3 regions of the Propionispora vibrioides genome follow, and region 3 is predicted to be linked to each of the others. Evidence: riboswitches for the same ligand, from Rfam matches in the RefSeq annotation. Region 3 holds a riboswitch; each other region holds the start of a gene.
The links. Region 3 has a riboswitch for fluoride ahead of BMW43_RS12555 (iron-sulfur cluster assembly scaffold protein). Riboswitches for the same ligand answer to the same signal wherever they lie in the genome.
Positions count from the first base shown of each region.

Region 1: another riboswitch for fluoride. It lies ahead of BMW43_RS08805 (cation:proton antiporter); the one in region 3 lies ahead of BMW43_RS12555 (iron-sulfur cluster assembly scaffold protein).
Region 2: another riboswitch for fluoride. It lies ahead of BMW43_RS08845 (MIP/aquaporin family protein); the one in region 3 lies ahead of BMW43_RS12555 (iron-sulfur cluster assembly scaffold protein).

Region 1 is NZ_FODY01000008.1:116,460-123,131, reverse strand. Features, by position in the region: partial or broken gene eno (phosphopyruvate hydratase) at 1-1,125, shown strand, start outside; fluoride riboswitch at 1,160-1,224, shown strand; gene BMW43_RS08805 (cation:proton antiporter) at 1,419-2,594, shown strand; gene BMW43_RS08800 (universal stress protein) at 2,596-3,021, shown strand; gene BMW43_RS08795 (DUF190 domain-containing protein) at 3,289-3,636, shown strand; gene crcB (fluoride efflux transporter CrcB) at 3,672-4,046, shown strand; gene BMW43_RS08785 (lipase family protein) at 4,372-5,694, opposite strand; gene BMW43_RS08780 (SGNH/GDSL hydrolase family protein) at 5,962-6,672, shown strand, end outside.
Region 2 is NZ_FODY01000008.1:128,138-134,809, reverse strand. Features, by position in the region: gene BMW43_RS08865 (MutS-related protein) at 1-36, shown strand, start outside; partial or broken gene BMW43_RS21345 (hypothetical protein) at 33-854, shown strand; gene BMW43_RS21340 (MutS-related protein) at 1,014-1,556, shown strand; gene BMW43_RS08855 (dynamin family protein) at 1,570-3,468, shown strand; gene BMW43_RS08850 (hypothetical protein) at 3,465-4,256, shown strand; fluoride riboswitch at 4,357-4,417, shown strand; fluoride riboswitch at 4,532-4,592, shown strand; gene BMW43_RS08845 (MIP/aquaporin family protein) at 4,846-5,676, shown strand; fluoride riboswitch at 5,781-5,843, shown strand; fluoride riboswitch at 6,013-6,082, shown strand; gene BMW43_RS08840 (hypothetical protein) at 6,370-6,594, shown strand; gene BMW43_RS08835 (DUF190 domain-containing protein) at 6,636-6,672, shown strand, end outside.
Region 3 is NZ_FODY01000015.1:40,026-46,697, forward strand. Features, by position in the region: gene BMW43_RS12530 (ABC transporter ATP-binding protein) at 1-646, opposite strand, end outside; gene BMW43_RS12535 (TetR/AcrR family transcriptional regulator) at 738-1,337, opposite strand; gene BMW43_RS12540 (hypothetical protein) at 1,493-1,690, opposite strand; gene BMW43_RS12545 (C39 family peptidase) at 1,988-2,782, opposite strand; gene BMW43_RS12550 (GGGtGRT protein) at 3,197-4,195, opposite strand; gene BMW43_RS12555 (iron-sulfur cluster assembly scaffold protein) at 4,214-4,906, opposite strand; fluoride riboswitch at 4,957-5,025, opposite strand; gene BMW43_RS12560 (MFS transporter) at 5,300-6,463, opposite strand.

The DNA.
Region 1 (6,672 bases), on a different contig from region 3:
CGGGACGGCGATAAGACGCGCTATGGCGGTAAGGGAGTTTTGCAGGCTGTGGCCAATGTCAACAATCGCATAGCCCCGAAACTGATCGGGCAGGATGCCGGTGATCAGGCGGCGATTGATCAGCTCCTACTGGAGCTGGATGGTACACCGACTAAGGCCAATTTAGGCGCCAACGCCATTTTGGGCGTTTCCATGGCGGCTGCCCGGGCCGCAGCGATAGAACAGGGCTTGCCGCTCTATGCCTATCTGGGCGGCAGCGAGGCGGTGCGGCTGCCGGTGCCGATGATGAATATTTTAAACGGCGGCAAGCATGCCGACAACAGTGTGGACTTTCAGGAGTTTATGGTTATGCCTGTCGGCGCGCCTACCTTTGCCAAAGCCCTGCAATATGGTGTGGAAACCTTTCACGCGCTCAAAAAGCTTTTGGGGCAACAGGGTTATGCCACCAGTGTGGGTGATGAGGGCGGCTTTGCACCTAACCTGAAGAGCAATGAGGAGGCCTGCGAGCTGATTATCGAGGCCATCCGGTCAGCCGGCTATGTGCCGGGTGTGGATATTGCCCTGGCGCTTGACCCGGCAGCCAGTTCGTTTTATGAAAATGGTCAGTATCATTTAACAAAATCAGGGCAGGGAGTAAAGAGCAGCAGTGAAATGACGGCGCTGTACAAGGAATGGGCCAAGAAATATTACCTGGTTTCCCTGGAAGACGGATTAGCGGAAAATGACTGGGACGGCTTCCGGGAGCATACGGCAGCCCTCGGTCAGGCATTGCAGATTGTGGGCGACGATATTTTTGTCACCAATACCAAATTTATTGCCCGCGGCATTAAGGAGAAGACCACCAATGCGGTGCTTATTAAGCTAAATCAGATCGGTACGGTGACCGAGACGGTGGAGGCCATTAAAATGTGCCGTTAGGCCGGCTGGAATTATGTTGTTTCCCACCGTTCCGGCGAGACCGAAGATGCGTTCCTGGCCGATTTTGCCGTGGCCATGGGCGGCGGTCAGATTAAGACCGGTTCGGCTTGCCGCAGTGAACGCATTGCCAAATATAACCGCCTGTTGGAGATTGAGGCCGAGTTGGGCGGAAAAGCTGTCTTCGGCAATCCTTTTGCCGCCAAATGACAGGCTGTCCGGTTGATTTTTCAGGCAGAACGGCGTAAAAACCGGCGATGGAGTTCGCCATAACCCCGCAGTGAACGCGGTAATAACTCCTACCTTCCCTAGGGTGTGTTGGCAAATGGTTCGGAGTGTCTTTGAAGGGTGCTTTTTTGACACACTTCGTTGAAATTTTTGGAAGTAAGGGCCATTTTCGTGAATTTTGTCTTTTCGCAAAAGTCACTCGCCATAGAACATTTCGTTAATTTGAAGCACACCCTGGGAGTATTAGTCAAGGACTAACAAGGAGGTAGCTGTCAATGGAACAGAACTTTGCTATTGCCGCGCAGTGGGTGCTGCTGGCCCTTATTGCCACCGTCCTGTCTATCCGGCTGGGCATTTCGGTGGCGCTTATGGAGATTGCCGTGGGTGTGATTGGCGGCAACGCCATGCATTTGGAGATTACATCCTGGGTTACTTTTTTAGCCGGATTTGGTGCTGTGGTGTTGACCTTTCTTGCCGGGGCTGAGATTGATCCCGATAGTCTTAAAGGCAACCTGAAAGAAAGTCTGGTGATTGGCTTTTTATCGTTTCTGCTGCCCTTTCTGGGCGGCATGTGGCTTGCCGAGTATATGTTCGGCTGGGACGGCAATGCCGCTAAAATTGCCGGTATTGCACTGTCAACCACCTCAGTGGCCGTCGTGTATGCCGTCATGGTAGAAAGCGGGCTGTCGGCCAGCCGTTTAGGTCAAGGCATTCTGGCGGCCTGCTTTGTCACTGATTTGGGGACGGTGCTGGCCCTGGGGTTGCTCTTTACCGGATTTTCGCTAAAGGTCGTCTGGTTTACAGCAGTTATGATCGTGGCTGTGCTGGTTATTACTCCGCTGGCTGCCAGGATATTCAAATGGTATGGCGGGCGGGTCAGTGAGCCGGAAATCAAGTTCATTTTTCTGGTACTCTTAGCCCTGGCCTATCTGGCGGTAATCAGCGGCAGCGAGGCGGTACTTCCGGCCTATATTATCGGTATGGCCATGGCCCGCTTTTTCAAGCACTACAAACCAACGCTGGTGAAAATGCGAGCCATTGTATTTGCCGTTTTTACGCCGTTCTATTTCATTAAAGCGGGGGTACTGGTATCGGTGGGAGCTTTGTATACGATGTCCGGGACTATCCTGGTTTTCCTGCTGATCAAAATGGCTGCCAAGTTTATCGGCGTATTGCCGGCGACCAACTGGTTTCACTATACACCGCGTACCGGTATTTACACTACCTTGCTAATGAGCACCGGTCTGACCTTTGGCACTATTTCGGCCTTGTACGGGCTAACTAATCACTATATCGATGAGGGACAGTACAGTGTACTGGTGGCAACCGTCATTTTGAGCGCCGTGGTGCCGACGATGATCGCCCAAAAATGGTTTTTCCCGACAGATGAGACCGACGAATCGCCGGCAGTGATAAAAAACATGGTTATCAGGGAGAGGGAGGCCGATTGATATGGATTTGAAAAAAATAGTTGTGGCTTATGACGGCTCAGCCGGCAGCCACAAGGCGTTAGTCTGGGCGGTAGGCCTGGCTGCCAGGTTTGAGGGGGCGACGGTGGTAGTGGCCAGTGTGGTTAAGCCCCCTGAATTTAGCTCCAGCATTGATGAAGTGGATGAATGGTACGCCGATGGAGAGAAACAGTACCGGCCGCTGCTGGAGCAGGCTGTGGTTTATGGTGAGGAACAGGGGATTTTTCTACAGACGGAAATCTTAAAGGGCCATCCGGCGGAGAGCCTGATGCGCTACGCTGTTGATCGCAGGGCCGATTTGATTGTCATGGGTACACGGGGCATGGGTGGATTTAAAAGTCTGATTATTGGCAGTGTAGTGCAAAAGGTGGTTACCTATGCTAAAGTGCCGGTTGTTGTGGTAAAATAAAGATAGCATATCAAAAATGTTAACGAAGTATGGTACAAAAAGTGCCGTTAGGGTTGTTGCGGATAGTTAAGCACCCCCCTAAGGGTTAACGGAGAAAATTACAAAAATACGGCCCGGTAGCTGGCTGGCCCGAGCCGTATTGGCTGTCGTGGTGGCAGCCGGCGACCAGGCTGCAAAAGATCATACACGCTGCTGTGCCGGTTTAGGCCGTTGCAGGCAGCCGGGCTATAAAAAGTTGATTGGTATCAAGTTGAAGGAGGAGTCTTTGTGCCCAAAATTGCGAGTCAGGCCAAACGATTACGGATTTATATCGGGGAAAGCGATCACTGGAAACGGCGTTCTTTGTATCAAGCTATCGTGGAAAAGGCCAAGGAACTGGATATGGCGGGGGCGACGGTGTTTCGCGGCATCGTGGGTTATGGGGCCAACAGCCGGATTCATACGGCCAGTATTGTGGATTTATCCAGTGATTTACCCATTTTAGTGGAAATTATCGACAGTGAGGAGTATGTTGCCAAGCTATTGCCCTTCCTGGATGATATGCTGGAGGAGGGAATGGTTACGATTGACGATATAGAAGTTATCAAATACGGTCATAAACCACCGAAGCGATAACAGAAGAACAGACGAGGCAAGAGAGGTGAAAGTATATGCTGGGAATTGTTTTAGTAGCGGTCGGCGGTGGGATTGGTTCAGTCATTCGGTATTTAGTGTCCAATTGGATGGCGGAGCGGTTTGGTCCGGAGTTTCCCTTTGGGACGTTGCTTGTTAATGTGGTAGGGTGCTTCATTATCGGCTTATTTTTGACAATGACCACCGAGCGGTTAAGCATCAGCCCCTACTGGCGATTGCTTGTCGCCATTGGCTTAATAGGCGGTTTGACTACGTTTTCATCCTTTAGTTATGAGACTTTGCGCTTACTGCAAACTGCCGATGCCTTGCGGGCTTTTTATAATGTAGGACTCAATTTGGGAGTCGGTTTTTTTGCCACCTGGCTGGGGATTGGTATTGCCAGACTGTTTTAGAGAGGAATTATTTCCTGGGAAAAGATGGGGAATGTGAACCGTCTAACCCAGGTTTATTCTTTTTCGGGCCAATCAGGGACCCTTCGCCGGAGACAGGCTTCTCGAAAACCAGGGTGGTTTGTATCCAGAGTAAGAAACAGGATTATCCTGAGCCTGATGGAAGTGTGACAAACAGATGTCTTTTTATTTGGTCATAAGGCCATTACTTATACTGATGACTTTACGGGAGATATAAATCGAGGCCTGTTCCTTTTACGGAACAGGCCTCGATTTATGCAGGGTAAAAGCGGCGGCAAATTGATGAAGCATCTGATAGGAGCTGCCGCTATATGGCGGTTTTAGTTAGCCGGGAGTTCAGATGGATATTCATTTCTTTAAAGGCGTGGATAAAGGCTTCCAGCGGCGTCAGGGTATAGGTGCCTGTCGAGTAAATGGCTGTGTCGGCGACGGCGCCAGTCGTTGCGTCATAGATTGTCTGAGTCAGGGTGATATAATAGGCATTCTTTTCTTGCTTAACGCGGCTGGCACTGACTTCAGAGGCAATGACCCAGCGGCAGCCGGAGGCCGCTGCTGCCTGTTGCCAGGAATCCGGCATGTCGGCAGGAGTTACCTGGCGGGAAAAGGTGCGGCGGTATTCATCCTGCAAGGCCTCATTCATATACCAGAATTCGGTGGTTAAGTTCTCGGGCAAGCTGTTTTTCAGCGGCAGGATATAGGCACTGTCCTGGCTGGCCCCGGCAAACGCCGGAAAAGCGGGAAGCGGCATGCCGGCATCCATGGCCAGGCGGCGTTTGTCGTAATAATTTTTGATGGCCGAATCGATATAACCGGTTAACTGATGGGAATCGCTTACGAAGGCTGGGGCCGGCCATTTTATTTCCCGGCCAAACTGCTGATAACCGCCGAATAGGGTCTGCAGCACGCCGGTGACCGGATCGCTGGACTGGACGATGCGGGTCACTGGCAGGATCGGGGCGAACTTGGCGGCGAAAGCGGCATTGCCCACAGCCGGGGCGCCGAAAGTGATAACCTCCAGTTGGCCGGAAGTCATACCGGTGCTGATTAATCTTGCGCCGCCTAGGGTAGCGGCTGCGCCGCCGAGGCTGTGACCGGTCAGGTAAAGCTTGCGGTCTTTGTTCGCCGTCAGCAGATCGGGCAGCGCCAGGCTGCCCCGGCGGGGGCTGCGCAGCGTGGCCGCCGGTCCGGCCTGTAGGAATTGGTTAAAGCCCTTATGGACTTTAGGTTCGGTATCAGGCACATTCTTTTGAGCCGCAGCAGCGGAGATTTCTTCATCGGTAGCGCCGGCGAAGGGTACTTTATCCACTTTAAGGTCAAGTTTAACATCCTTTTCATTTTCCGTACCGACAATGGCGATAAAATAGAAGGGCGTATTATTTTTCTGGGCAATCAAGTAGCGGACGCCGGAGCGGCCCTGGGGCTGAACGTAATGATCAATTTGCCAGCCGTCCTGCTCCAGGTAGCGGGTGCTTAACTCACCAAGACGGTCGCTATAGGCTGCGGCGCTGGTGGCGGCAGCCAGATAAATTTTATAAGCTTCTTCATAATCTTCCTGGGGACCGGCCCAGGCGGCAGCCGAAGGATAGATCAGAAAGCAAAGAACAAGCAGCAGGTGCAAAAATGGCTTCACAGCCGCACCTCCTTCCGTAGAATCTGGACTGAACAGTCAGTTGTACTACTCAAATTATAGGAGCAGCTACAAGCGGCTGTCAAGGCGCTCTGGGTGGATATATTTTCCTATCCTGACAGGACAATGCATTGGTACTAGCCTTTTTATTCAAAGACATTTATAATTATCAGTAAATAGACAAGGGTTGCCGGAGCATAAAGCGCGAAGGCTTCCGGAAAAATATATGTAAAGGGGAGCGAAAAGTACGTTGCCCAGAAGGAGGCAGCCGTGAAAAAGTTTTTTTTGCTAAGTGGTATCGCTCTTTTTATAGTAGGTTTTTTCCTGTTTCGCACGACGGCGGCGGAAGATCCGGTAGATACGCAGACGGTAGCAACGGCTGGACAAACGGTTGTGAAAAAAATGCCCCGGCCGGATAAGCCGGAGGCAACCGTGGAGTTTTCGCAACAGAATCCGGCATCCTTAAAGCCAGTGCTGCGCTGGACCAAGGTGGAGTCGGCCGTGGCTTATGAAATTGAATTGTTTCAGGAAAATCCGGGCGTGTATGATGAACCACGCTTCCAGCCGACGCCGTTTTTTTCAACTTCTTATATTTATGTCAATGGCTATAATGCTGATCTAACTGATCGATTACAGCAAGATTATTTTTACTGGCGGGTTCATGGCCTTAATCTGGACGGACAACGCATCGGCGATGACTCGGACGTGCAAAAGGTATATGTGGATCAGGACAAGGACATTCAGCTAAAGCCTATTCCCACCTCTGTTTTTAACCAAACGGCGGGCAGTGTTTTGCTTTATCCGGTATATGCCTGGATTCCTGTGGCCGGTGGGGACAAGTATGAAGTGGAAATTCTTGATGATTTGCCGGAAAACCCTAACGGAATAGAACCTTCCGTGCATCGCATCGATTCGGCTATTGCCGTGGGCTTTGACTATTATGATTCCACGCCCCGGGTTGGCAGGAAGCCTTTTTATTGG
Region 2 (6,672 bases), on a different contig from region 3:
ACCTACCGCCTGCTAAAGGAGCGTATACCATCATGAAAGCTTTTCTTATGTATAGGGACCGTGATTTTAATTTGCAACAGGCCTTGCCGGCCAATGCCGACGACCTGGTGCAGGATCTGGAATTGACTACGTTGTTTCAGACCATGGCATCCGGTGATCAATTTCTCTTTGATGTGGCCAGGAAAAGCCTGTTGTGCGGGACGGATGATATAGACACTATTCTTTATCGTCAGGCTATTCTTAAGGATTGTCTGAACAATCCTGCTGTAGTCAGAAAGATGTACCTTATTGTCACAGAGGCCATGGAGGAAAAAAAGAAAAAGCTCTATTTCAGCATTTTCGGCCGCTATCCGGCAGGCATTCTATATAGCGCACGGGAAGCCCTGCAACTGTTTCTGGCCCGGCTGAAACAACTTAAGCAGCTAGCTGATGAATATGCCGGTAACTTTGAATCGGAGGGCTTCCGGGTGCTTTTTGCCATGCTTCGGCAAGAGCTTGCCGATGACTATTTTGCCCTGGTACAGGAGCATTTGCGGCACCTCCAGTTCCGTAGCGGCGTTCTGGTCAGTGCTGCTTTGGGCAAGGGCAACGAGGGGACCGGCTACACCCTGCATAAGGTACAGGATAAAAAGCAAAGCTGGCTGGAGCGGCTCTTTGCTCAGTAGCCGCCGGCCTATACGATCCATATCCATGAGCGGGATGAAGCCGGTGCCAGGGCGCTGGGAGAGTTAAAGGACCGGGGGATTAACCTGGTTGCCAATGCCCTGGCCCAGTCTGTGGAGCATATCAACAGTTTTTTTGCCATGCTGCGGACGGAACTGGCTTTTTATGTCGGTTGCTTGAATTTGCGGGAGAAACTTGCCGCCAAGGAAGAGCCGGTTACTTTTCCCGTTCCTGGAGCCAGCCAGGAGCGTTGCCTTTCCTTTAAGGGGCTGTATGACATTTGCCTGACCTTGCTCCTGGCGCAGCGGGTGGTAGGCAATGACGCGCAGGCCGATCAGAAAGACCTGGTAATGATCACCGGCGCCAATCAGGGGGGCAAGTCGACCTTTTTACGCAGTATCGGCCTGGCTCAACTGCTTATGCAATGCGGGATGTTTGTACCGGCAGAAGCTTTCTGCGCGCGCGTGTGCAGCGGTCTGTTCACGCACTATAAGCGGGAAGAAGACACGGCGATGACCAGCGGCAAACTGGATGAAGAGCTTAGCCGGATGAGTGGTATGGTAGACAATATCACGCCCCAGTCCATGATCCTGTTCAATGAATCCTTTGCAGCGACAAACGAACGCGAAGGCTCGGAAATTGCCAGGCAGATCGTGTCCGCCTTATTGGAAAAGCACATTCAGGTGTTTTTTGTTACCCATCAATATGCGTTGGCCCATGGTTTTTATGAGAAAAAGCTGGATAACGCGATTTTTCTGCAGGCCGAGCGGCAAAATAGCGGAACGAGGAGCTTTAAAATAGTGGAAGGTGAACCGCAGCCCACCAGTTTTGGGGAAGACTTGTATACCGAAGTATTTGGTGTAACAGCTGATGTTTTAGAAACTACCGGTTAGGGGGTACGGGCATATGGACGAAAAGGATGGTGCCTATGTTGCCGCAGCGCGGTCGGCTGATACGGAAGATACCGCGCCGGTTAATCCCGATTTGGCCAAGCTGCGGGGCTATACGCAGGCGAAATTGTTCCTGGCCGAGCAGCTACGGCTGCAGCGCGAAGCTCTGACAACGCTGGGCCGGGAAGAAAGCGGGCGACGGTGCGGGGAGCTATTGGTAAAGCTAGCGGAAGACCGGTTCACACTGGCCGTAGTCGGCCAGTTCAAACGGGGCAAGAGCTCGCTGATGAATGCAATTATTGGGCGCGAACTCTTACCTACCGGCGTGCTGCCCCTTACCTCGGCGATTACGGTGCTTAAGTACGGCGCTACGGAACGATTGGTGGTTCGCCGGGAAAATTCGCTGTTCCCCGATGAACTGCCTGTTGCGGCGCTGGCCGACTATGTTACCGAAAAAGGTAATCCGTCCAATCAAAAAAAAGTAAAGACCGCCACGGTCGAATTGCCTGTTCCCTTTTTGCGGCGCGGCGTTGAATTCGTCGACACACCGGGTGTCGGCTCGGTCGTTACGGCTAATACGGCAACCACCTATGGCTTCTTACCCGAATGTGACGCCGTATTGTTTGTCATTAGTGTGGATACGCCGCTGACCAGTCTGGAACTGGCCTTTCTCCGGGAAATCCGGGAATATGTGAACCGGATTTTCTTTGTTGTGAATAAGCTGGATCTTGTGAGTCCTGCCGAACAGGAGGCGGTACTAACGTTTGTGACCGATACCATCCGCCAACAAACCGGAGGCGCTGCGATAAAGGTCTTTCCCGTTTCCGCCCGGCAGGGACTTGCTGCCCGATTGGCCGGTGACCCGGCCGGTTATGAACAAAGCGGCATGAAAGCGCTGGAAGAAACGTTGGCTGCTTTTCTGGCGGAGGAAAAGTCGCAGGCCTTTCTGGCTGCAGTACTGCATAAGGCGCTGCAAATAGGAGACGCAGCGATGGAACAGAATTTCTGCCAGGAAGCCACCGGACAGGAGGACAGTGGCAATGGCGGGGAAAAATCAGCCGGTACGACTCGGCGCGATGGCTCTGCTGTGCCCCTGATCATGGCTGTACAGGCAAAACTGGCGGCTTTGGCTAAACGGATGCAGGAAAATCAGCCGGCAGCGTTGTTAGACGGCGACTTTCTGCCAGGGATACCGTTACCCGCCGAGGCAGTAAATCCGGCTGCCTTCACCGTGCCGGCAACTGCCCCGGCAAAGCACTTGCCCGAGTTGGGGAGCAAGGGCTGCCCGGTATGCCGGCATTTGGAGAACTATGGGCGGGAATTTTTCCGCCGCTGGCAGTACCAGATCAGCATGCAGGAACAGGACCAGGCCGGTTTTGCCGCGGAACTGGGCTTTTGCCCGCTCCATACCTGGCAACTGCTCGCCTTAGCTTCGGCCCACGGCGCTTCTGTCGGTTATGCGCGGCTGGCTGAAGAGGCCGCCCGCCGTTTGCACCGGATCAGCGACGGGCCGGCCAGGGAGGAGAAGCTGCGGCAACTGGTGCATGATTCCCGGAATTGCCGGGTTTGCCGGCTGCTCCGTCAAGCCGAGGCGGACTATATCGGGCAGCTTGCCGTCTGGCTTGGCGAAGCTGCCGGGCGGCGCTGGTATCGACGTTCCCAGGGCGTTTGTCTTCGCCATCTTAGTTTGCTGGTGGCGGCTGTTGACGCAGATGATCAGCAGTTTCTGATTGACCATGGGGCGCAGCGGTTTGAGGAGGCGGCGGAAGATATGCGCAGCTATGCCTTGAAACATGAAGCGGTCCGCCGGGAGCTGCAGAACCGTGATGAGGAGGAGGCTTACCGGCAGGCTGTCATCCATCTTGTCGGTGAACGGTATGTGTGTATTCCCTGGCCGGAGGACGGAATCCTATGAGCGGACCACGTATCCAAGCTGCCCTTGGCAAATTGCGGGCCTTGCGCGAAGGGGATGAGGCGATAGCCGAGCTGATCGACTGTGGACAAGCGGCTGTGGGGCCGCTCCGTGAATTTTTGTTCAGCCGTGAGCCCTGCGGCCTATTTCAACCGCGCTGTCAGGCTGTAGAGGCTTTGGCCAAGCTGGGGGCCAAAGCAGTACTGCTTGAATTTTTAACCGCTCCGCGAAGTTTCGCTGATCCTGTGGAACAGGCCGGTGAGGATGCCGTGTTGAGTTTTGTTGCCCGTGCGTTGACTCGCTGGCCGGACGATGCGACCTTTTTGCTATTGTTGGCGGTGGCAAAACGCAAGCTGCTGCCGGGTATTGTGGCTGCTTTGGGTGAGTACCGCCGAATGGACGCCCTGCCTGTTTTGGCTGCCGCCCTGGCTGAGGACTTTTGCCGGTCGGCGGCGGAAACGGCTTTTCGCAAGCTGGGGCCGGCCGCTTGTTCCTGTTTGCTGTCTTTGGCCGTTCGGACAGTGCCTTTGGCGGACGTGGAACTCGAATCCAGCCTTCGGCTCCGGCGCAGTGCGCTGAATCTGTTTGATGAGCTATACCCGCGCCAAGCAGTACCCCAAACGGTGTGGGAACTGGTGCTGGATGCTGATATCCAGGTTGCCTTGACCGCCTGCTCCATCTGTCTGGCGAGAGACTCCGGCGCTGGACGGGAAAAAGTGCTGCTACGCCTGGCCGAACTATGGGAAAGCGGTGACTGGGCGGTTCGTATGGCAGTGGAGGAGTTATATTAGCAAGATGTGCTCCCGTATTCGGGTTACAGGTTTAATAAAGCAGGTTCAATAGAGTATTGACTGAATTGTTTGACTATTGTACAATGAATATATAATAGGTATAGGAAAAGGCGATGGAGTTCGCCATAAATCCAACCGAGGATAATGACTCCTACCATATGCGGTAGGAGTCTGTTTTTTTGTCTTAAAAAGCGTGTACCGTCTATTTATTGTACGTTACAGAATCCGTATAGGGAGAGGGGAGCCTTGCAGCGGTCAAGCCAGAGCATTTAAATATAAGAAGAGGCGATGGAGTTCGCCATAAATCCGATCAGGAATAATGACTCCTACCATATGCGGTAGGGGTCTATCTTTTGTCTTAAAAAAAGCGTGTACCGTCTGTTTTTATTGCCGGCGACGGTGAAGTCGCAAGGGAATGGCGGCGGAGCGAAGGGCAGTGCTTTATAGAAAGGGGGTGATAATCTGGGGAAAGGGAACCGTGAACCGTAAGAGGCAACAGACTGAGGGGGTGGTGCTTTAGCTGGTTTTACATGGATTAGTGGGTGATAGTAAGAAATCATATTTTTAATCAATAGAAGGAGGAGACAGCATGCGTGATTCTGTTTGGGGAGAATATTTAGCTGAAGTGATAGGGACTGCTTTTTTGATCATGGGCGGTACCGGGGTCGCTGCCATGGCGATTTTGTACGGATCGTTTAGTGGGGACTATTGGGGTATATGTGTCTTATGGGGATTAGCCGTAACCTTTGCCGTTTATCTTGTCGGAGCCATATCGGGCGCGCATTTAAATCCGGCGGTGACTATTGCCTTTGCCATATATGGCGGGTTCCCCTGGAAAAAAGTATTTGGTTTTATTATTGCCCAGGTGATTGGGGCGTTTATCGGTGCGGCAATTACCTATCAGTTGTATTCTCCCGTCATTGATGCGTATAATATTGTGCACAATACTACCCGTGATGCGGCGCAGGGACTTACTACGGCAGGTGTCTTTTTTACCAGTCCCAATGCGGGAATTACAACAGGACATGCGTTTATTGACCAAATTATATTAACGGCAGCCCTGGTAATTGGCATTCTTGCTATTTCGGACAAATGGAATACAAACAGTCCCGGTGCCAACACGGCTCCCCTGATGGTCGGCCTGTTGGTGGCATTAGTCGGTGGTTTTGGCGGGCAGTTAGAAGCCTGGGCCATTAATCCTGCCCGTGATTTGGGACCGAGACTGTTTTGCTGGTTAATGGGTTGGGGACAAAACGCGTTTCCCGGTATCCAGGGTTATTGGTGGGTGCCGTTGATTGCTCCCGTGATTGGCGGTATTCTGGCCGGAGCTATCTATAACTTTCTTTTGCAGCCGTTTATGCCGGGAAACCCGGATCGTGTTAAAGCGGCAGGCATTATGAAGAAGGCTGAAGTCAACTAAATTTAAAGAGGATAGTTACTGCGTACCCGTCACCTTTCGTATACCTGCGGCAGGTTTATATTGACGATGGTTCAGGCAGCCTGGTATAATAGGTCCATAATTCAATTAACAGCGGCGATGGAGTTCGCCTTACCCTTTTTGCAGACGCTAATGACTCCTACCACTTAAGTGGTAGGAGTCTATTTTTTTGCCTTGCGCTTGATAGTGACAATAAATCTTGTCCAGGGAGGCAGGAAAAGTGCCCAGGAAATAGGTAGCTTGAGCCTGGCAAGCTTTGTAGCCCAATCGGTTCGCTCAGGAATAGCTGCCAATTTGTTTTTGTTCCCGTAGTCTCAGCCAGAGGACGGCGATGGAGTTCGCCATAACCCCGCAGTGAAAGTAATGCGGTGATAACTCCTACTTTACTATTACTATGGCCAGGGCCGGTAAGCTTATTACCGGTCCTGGGCCGGGAAGGAGGCAATTGCAGAGGAGATAAAGTTTTTCCGTCATTGCGTAGTGGAAGTTATGAGCCTCGTTGTCAAAGATTTGTTCAAGTGAATGAGCTTTGCGGCGGCATGGAGGTTTTGCCCTTGCCGGAATCGGCGATAACACCCTGCAGTTAAGCGCGTGTCTCGGAGTAAATGGATGCTAGGCGAGACTTTGTTATGGTGGCTGACGGAGGCTGTGGAGTGGATTGGAGGAGTAAGTAGCATGTTGCAGCTTGAGCTGGAATATCTGTTTAATCTTATTTTCTTTGCCATATCAATATTTTTGGGGCTATGGCTGATGGAGAAGGTCGGGAAGAAACGGCCCGGTATTTGGCAAGACCGGGCGAGGCTGGCCGTGGTGCTGGCCGCCGGCGCTACCCTGCTGCATTTGGTTGTCCGTGCGGCTGTTGCGCTGGCTTATATGGTAGGGCTTCCGGCGAAACTGTAATGCGAGTAGGATATGAGGTCAAATTGGGAGGAGGAATCTTGGTGCCTAAAATTGCAAGTAAGGCTAAGCGCTTGCGAG
Region 3 (6,672 bases):
TTTTGCCCCCGGCAGCCAGCTCCTGGAAAAAGTCAATCACACTGGTAGCCGTGCGGCTGTCCAGATTGCCTGTCGGTTCATCGGCCACCAACAGCGGCGGATCATTGGCCAAAGACCGGGCAATAGCCACCCTCTGCTGCTGACCGCCGGACAAGTTGGCCGGCAGTTTATGAGCCTGTTCCCGCACACCTACCAGTTCCAGCAATGCTAAAGCCCTTGCCGGTCTTTCCGTCCGGCTGTACATGCCGCAAAAATCCATGGGCAGCATAACGTTTTCCATTACCGTCAGGGTGGGTAGAAGCTGAAAAAATTGAAAGACCACACCTACCGTCCGCCCCCGCCAAACAGCAATCTGATTTTCATTCAGTGTATGCACAGGCATGCCGCTAATCCAGACTTCACCGCCGGTGGGCCGGTCAATACCGGTAATCATATTAATTAAGGTCGATTTGCCGCTGCCCGATTTTCCCACCACGGCGACAAACTCCCCCGCCTTTACCGACAATTGGATGCCTTTTAGCGCTTCAAACTCACCGGCTCCGGTAAAATACGTCTTGCTCACTTTTGTCATTTCCACTGCCGCCATCCCGGCCCGGGGTTGCGGCAATTTAGCTTCCATTAATCCTGACAGCCATTTTGCAATCATAACTTCCTCCGTCTTTTCCTAGGCTCGTAAATTCTCAGGCGCGCCGCCACCTTGCCTTGCGAAAAAATTCCCGCAAATTCAATTTACACTTTTAAAGCTGGTGAAGCACTAGCAATGGCGTGACCAAGGCCGCCTCCAGATTCTCAGCCACCCGTTCAGCCGTCAGTTGCCGGCTGATCAGCAGGTAAGGTGTGGCTCCGTCCAAAGCGGCAAACAGGGCAGTAGCCTGACTACGCGGCGAATGGTCGCGAAACTTTCCCTGCTCCAGACCTTTGGTAAACAGCCGCTCATAAAAAGCAATCATATCGCCGCTATAAGCATTAATAAGCGACCACATAGCGGAGCAGGCCAAAATCTTGGACAAGGACAATAAAATAAACGTCATTTCCCGGGGATGCTGCGCCCAATATTGCAAATAGACCACTATGAAAAAGCGTAATCCTTCCACCGGACAGGAAAGGTTCTCCGCTTGATAGATCAGTTCCCGGACCGGCTCAAAATACTTCCCGTTAGCCGCCAGTAAAATCTCGTCTTTGCTTTTGTAATGGTAATATAAGCCGCCCTTGGTCAGACCCGCCCGGGCGGCAATCACCTCCATGGAAGCCCCTTCGTATCCTTTTGCCAGAAACTCCGTGACTGCCGCTTCCAAAATATCTTCCCTGCGTTGTTCCTTCGGAGCTTTTTTAGTCACTATGATCGCTTCCCTTCTTGCCTACCGGAATAAAAATACCTACCGCCGGTATTTTTTATAAAAACATTGCCCTTTCTCCGGTCTGCTTTGCTATAAAAATTTATGCCGGCAAACTCTATGCCATGACAAGCCAGGCTTCCTTCACCCCGGCTTGCTCAAAACATGGCCATTTGCTCATGGATTTCATCATCCCGCAGCTCGGGCTTGGCTATCTCCTCAAACTTCGGGTTCTTTATATCCTGAAAGCCTGTCCATCTCCGGCAGTCAGGGCAGTATACGCTGCTGGCGCTGAGCACCCAGGCCAGTTCCCGCTTGCATTTTATACAAACAAATTGATAAAGCTTATCGTCCACTATACTCACTCTCTTCCGGACAAGAGGACGGTGCACTAAGCCCAGCCTCCCGTATATCAGGCAGAACCTGGAAATTCATCCTGTTACTATAATCGAGAAAATCCCCGTCATTCCTTACTGGATAAGCATTTCTCCATATATCTCCGTTATCCCTGCCTGGAAAAAGAAAGAATGATTTCGCTGGAGAAAGCCACCAGCCCTTTTATACGATGTACGCTGTAAAGGACTTTCATCGTCCTAAAATATTTAAAGGGTAAATAGAATACCGCTCCTATTTACCCTTTAAAACATATTTTTTTAAATTGAAGGTGGTTTTGCTACCAGCCATTGTTGATTTTGCTGCCCTTTGGGGAGCATATGAGCATCAAACCACATGTAATAAAACCTTTCGACCGAATTCACATTGTAACCATCCTGTAAATGATCCGACGTATCGTAAGAATCTGCTAAAATCAAAACATCATCAGCCGTCGTATCTGTTCCCATGGTATCATACCCGATAATAGCCCGCCAATGTCCGCCCCAGTCAATATTCTCTACCAGTACAGGAGTATTATCTTTTAAATTGGCTATGACAAAATTTTTAAAATCATTTACGTTTGCAAAGGTAGAGCCATTTTTATCAGCCTTGTCTAAGCTGGACGTAACATCCCAGCCAATGCCTTTAAAAAAGTTCACCATCCCTTTTGTATCCGTTCCTACAATCGGTTTGGTATTCATAATATTAGCAATTGCCTTTTCCGTCCATTTTGTATTGCCAAAGTGCACAAGAACGGTTAACGCAGCCGCAGGACCACAGGTGATTTCGGTGGTTTGCTGATAGGTCTTATAATGAGGCAGAATCGTTAAGGTATTTGTTGATTGTAGATTATAAAAATCCGGAGCGGCAAAATAAGGCGATTGTTTAACATTGCCTATACCATGATAGGAAGAGGCACCTTCCGAAGAGGTAATATAGCTGGAAGGATAAGGAATTACGTGACTGTCCTCGCCATTAGCCAAAACATCCGGACTATTGGCAAAAGCTATACTTGTCATACTAAAAATTAACCCTATGACCAGATAAAAAGATAATAAGTGTAACTTTTTCACAGTATTCCTTCTTTCTTTTTCTTAATGTTATTATCTCAGTTCCCAGGCAAACAGAAATTCCCGCCCAATTTGTACCCTTTGAGCAACTACATACTAAGTTTATTTTTCTAATTCTCTACCTAACAAATTAATCCTTCAAAAGCAATTTGGAAAAAGATTTACATTCTTTTAGTTACCGGCTGTGCCCGATCGCTTTTCGTACGGTGTCAGGTTACTTTTTCTCTATCGCCTGCATCGAGCCTAAATAGAAAGTACCCAGCCCCTGCAGCTTATTACTGTAAGGACCGGGTACTTTTGTTATTGAACCATATACTTATTCTCTGCCCATCACGTACTAGACAGGGTTCTTATTTTACCTGCCGATAGTACACTTGTTTATATCTGCCAGGGCATTCAAAAGAAGAGTCAGCCGATTTATTTACTCGCTTCCTCAATCGCAACGGCAACGGCGACGGTAGCACCAACCATTGGATTGTTGCCCATGCCTATGAGGCCCATCATTTCCACATGAGCCGGCACTGACGACGAACCGGCGAACTGGGCATCGGAATGCATCCGTCCCATGGTATCGGTCATACCGTAAGAAGCCGGACCGGCCGCCATGTTGTCCGGGTGCAGCGTACGTCCCGTACCGCCGCCGGAGGCAACGGAAAAATAACGCCGTCCTTTTTCGGTGCATTCTTTTTTATACGTGCCGGCTACCGGGTGCTGGAACCGCGTGGGATTGGTGGAGTTGCCGGTAATCGAGATATCGACCCCTTCCAGCGTCATGATCGCCACACCTTCCATTACATCGTCAGCCCCGTAGCAGCGCACATTAGCCCGTTCCGATTGGGAATAGGCCTTCTCCCTGACAATCGACAGCTTACTGCTGTAATAGTCAAAAACAGTCTGCACATAAGTGAAACCGTTGACCCTTGAAATGATCTGTGCCGCATCTTTACCCAGACCATTTAAAATGACCCGCAATGGCTCCTTACGTACTTTATTGGCCGATTTAGCAATGCCGATCGCCCCTTCAGCAGCGGCAAACGATTCATGACCGGCCAGAAAGGCAAAGCATTTCGTTTCTTCCCGCAGCAGCATAGCGGCCAGATTGCCATGCCCCAGTCCAACCTTGCGGCCGTCGGCTACCGAGCCGGGAATACAAAACGCCTGAAGCCCTTCACCGATTGCCTCTGCCGCATCGGCAGCCTTGGTACAGCCCCGTTTCAGCGCGACCGCAGCCCCCAAGGTATAGGCCCAACAGGCATTTTCAAAGCAAATTGGCTGAATTCCCCTGACCATACCGGGCACATCCATCCCTTTTTGCTCACACATTTCTTTCGCCGCTTCCAACGACTCAATTCCCTGTTCTTGTAAGAAAGCTTCTATTTTGGCGATTCGCCGTTCATATCCTTCAAATTTTGCCATCCTTGTCTACCCCCTCGCTTATTCATGCCGGGGGTCGATGTGTTTGACCCCTTCGTCGTAGCGTCCATATTGACCGGTTGCCTTTTTCAACGCTTCGTTTGCGTCGGTGCCTTTCTTGATCATTTCCATCATTTTTCCTAAATGGACAAAACGATAGCCAATAATTTCGTTGTCAGCATCCAGCGCCAGCGAAGTAACATACCCCTCCGCCAACTCCATATAACGCGGGCCTTTGGCCAACGTGCCATACATGGTACCCGTCTGACTGCGCAGCCCTTTACCAAGGTCCTCCAGTCCGGCGCCAATCGGCAAACCGCCTTCGGAAAATGCAGTCTGACTGCGGCCATAAACAATTTGCAGGAAAAGTTCACGCATAGCAGTATTGATTGCGTCGCAAACAAGGTCGGTATTAAGCGCCTCCAGGATGGTTTTGCCTGGCAGGATTTCCGAAGCCATTGCTGCCGAATGAGTCATGCCGGAACAGCCAATCGTTTCGACCAGCGCTTCCTCAATGACACCTTCTTTCACGTTAAGCGTCAGCTTACAGGCACCCTGCTGCGGCGCACACCAACCTACACCATGAGTCAGACCGCAAATATCCTTGACCTCCCGGGCCTTTACCCATTTACCCTCTTGCGGGATCGGCGCCGCCCCATGATTGACGCCTTTGGCTACACAGGTCATTTCTTCGACTTCTGTTGAATACTTCATCTCTCTTCTCCTTTCATGCTAAGCCTCGGCCATAAAAATAGACTCCTACCGTAGAGGTAGGAGTCATCGGCGCACTCGAAACTGCGCAGTTCATGGCGAACTCCATCGCCAAACTATGTATTAGTTACGTAAAAATTATACTGTTAATCTAGCAGAAACGTCAATTCCAATCTTTTCTTTCGCACAAGTTATTTTTGTACAAGCGATTATCTAAAGATAGACTTCAACCGAAATAAAAGGCATTATAGCCTGGAAGGGCACCTCCGACCGCTATGGCGCCACAGTCTTTTGCTGCAAGAAAAATCCTTTTAGTTGCCGCGACTCCAGGTTCATAAAACCGTCTTCAAGCCGTTTTTTCAAATAGGAGACTTTATCCGGACTTAACCATAACGGTTAGCGCATTTTCCCTACGATAATAAACAAGGGTACAGACACTAGCTGAACGGCAACAGAAAAAACAATCAACATCCCCACCGACAGGTCGTACAAATACCCCATGCCCGCACTGCCTAAAAACCAGGCAAAGCCATAAATGCTATTGAAAAGGCCGTAAGCAAAGCCGCGGTGATCCATCGGTACCATTTCCGCTATGGCGGCACGCATGATGGACTCATGGGCTCCCATACCAATTCCCCAGAAAATCATGCCGGCAAAGGCCAAATAAATATTGACACCAAATACGCAAGGAGCAAAGAAAGCCGACAATACTGTTGCAAAAGCAAGAACGCTCAACCCATTCCGGTCGAAATAGCGTCCGAAAATCAGAGCCGACAGAGCGGCTACCCCCATTGACACCGAATAAAAAATAGGAATGCCCACAGCCGGCACAGAAGAGGTCACCCCGAAATGATATGCAACCAAAGGAAAATCAGTATAACCAACAGCAACCAGCGAAGTGGCGGCGAGATAGAGCCAAAACTTAGCGGATAGCTTTTGCGAAGATTCATCCCTTTGTTCGAAAACTACATAGGGCTTGGGATAGGTAAGCCGGGCATAGGCCAACGTCAGCAAGCAAAGTAGCATCGGAAACGCCAGCCAGGCAAAGCTCAGCCGGTAATCACCCCGTAAGTACATAATGCCTGCAACGAGCAGCGGACCGGTCATCGCACCAACTTGATCCAGCGCTTCGTGCATGCCAAAAGCCCAACCACGGCCAATATGCTTTGCTACGTTGGATAGCATGACATCACGCGCTGGATTGCGAATGGCCCGGCCCATCCGTTCCAAAACCATTAATACGGCTGCAGCCATCCAGTTATCAGCCAAAGCAAGCAGTGGTACTGCCACCAGATTGATGATATAGCCCCATATGGTAATCAGCCAGTATTGCCCTGTCTTATCACTCAATTTACCAGAAAAAAGCCGAACGCCATACCCGACAAATTCTCCTAAACCGGCAATGATGCCAACATTTGCTGCGCTGGCTCCCAGGCTGCTCAGGAAAGGCCCCGTAATGCTGCGGGCACCTTCGTGAGTCATGTCGGCAAACAAGCTAACAATTCCCATCAGCAAAACAAACTTTAGCGCTTTGGATTTATCCAACTCTTGTTCGAACACATTCACCACTCCTCTCGTCATTCTGTTGTCACTGATTTGCCGGCTTAGCTGTCGGGAACAACAATTCTCACCATGCTGGGGGACAAATTCAAATCCCGAAAAGCACTCCATTTTTCAGCTCCTTTTTATCCCTAACACATCTGCTTATTGAAAAAAGCGCTACGCTGCAGAAACTCATGACAAGCATCTTTTCAATTAGACACTTAAAA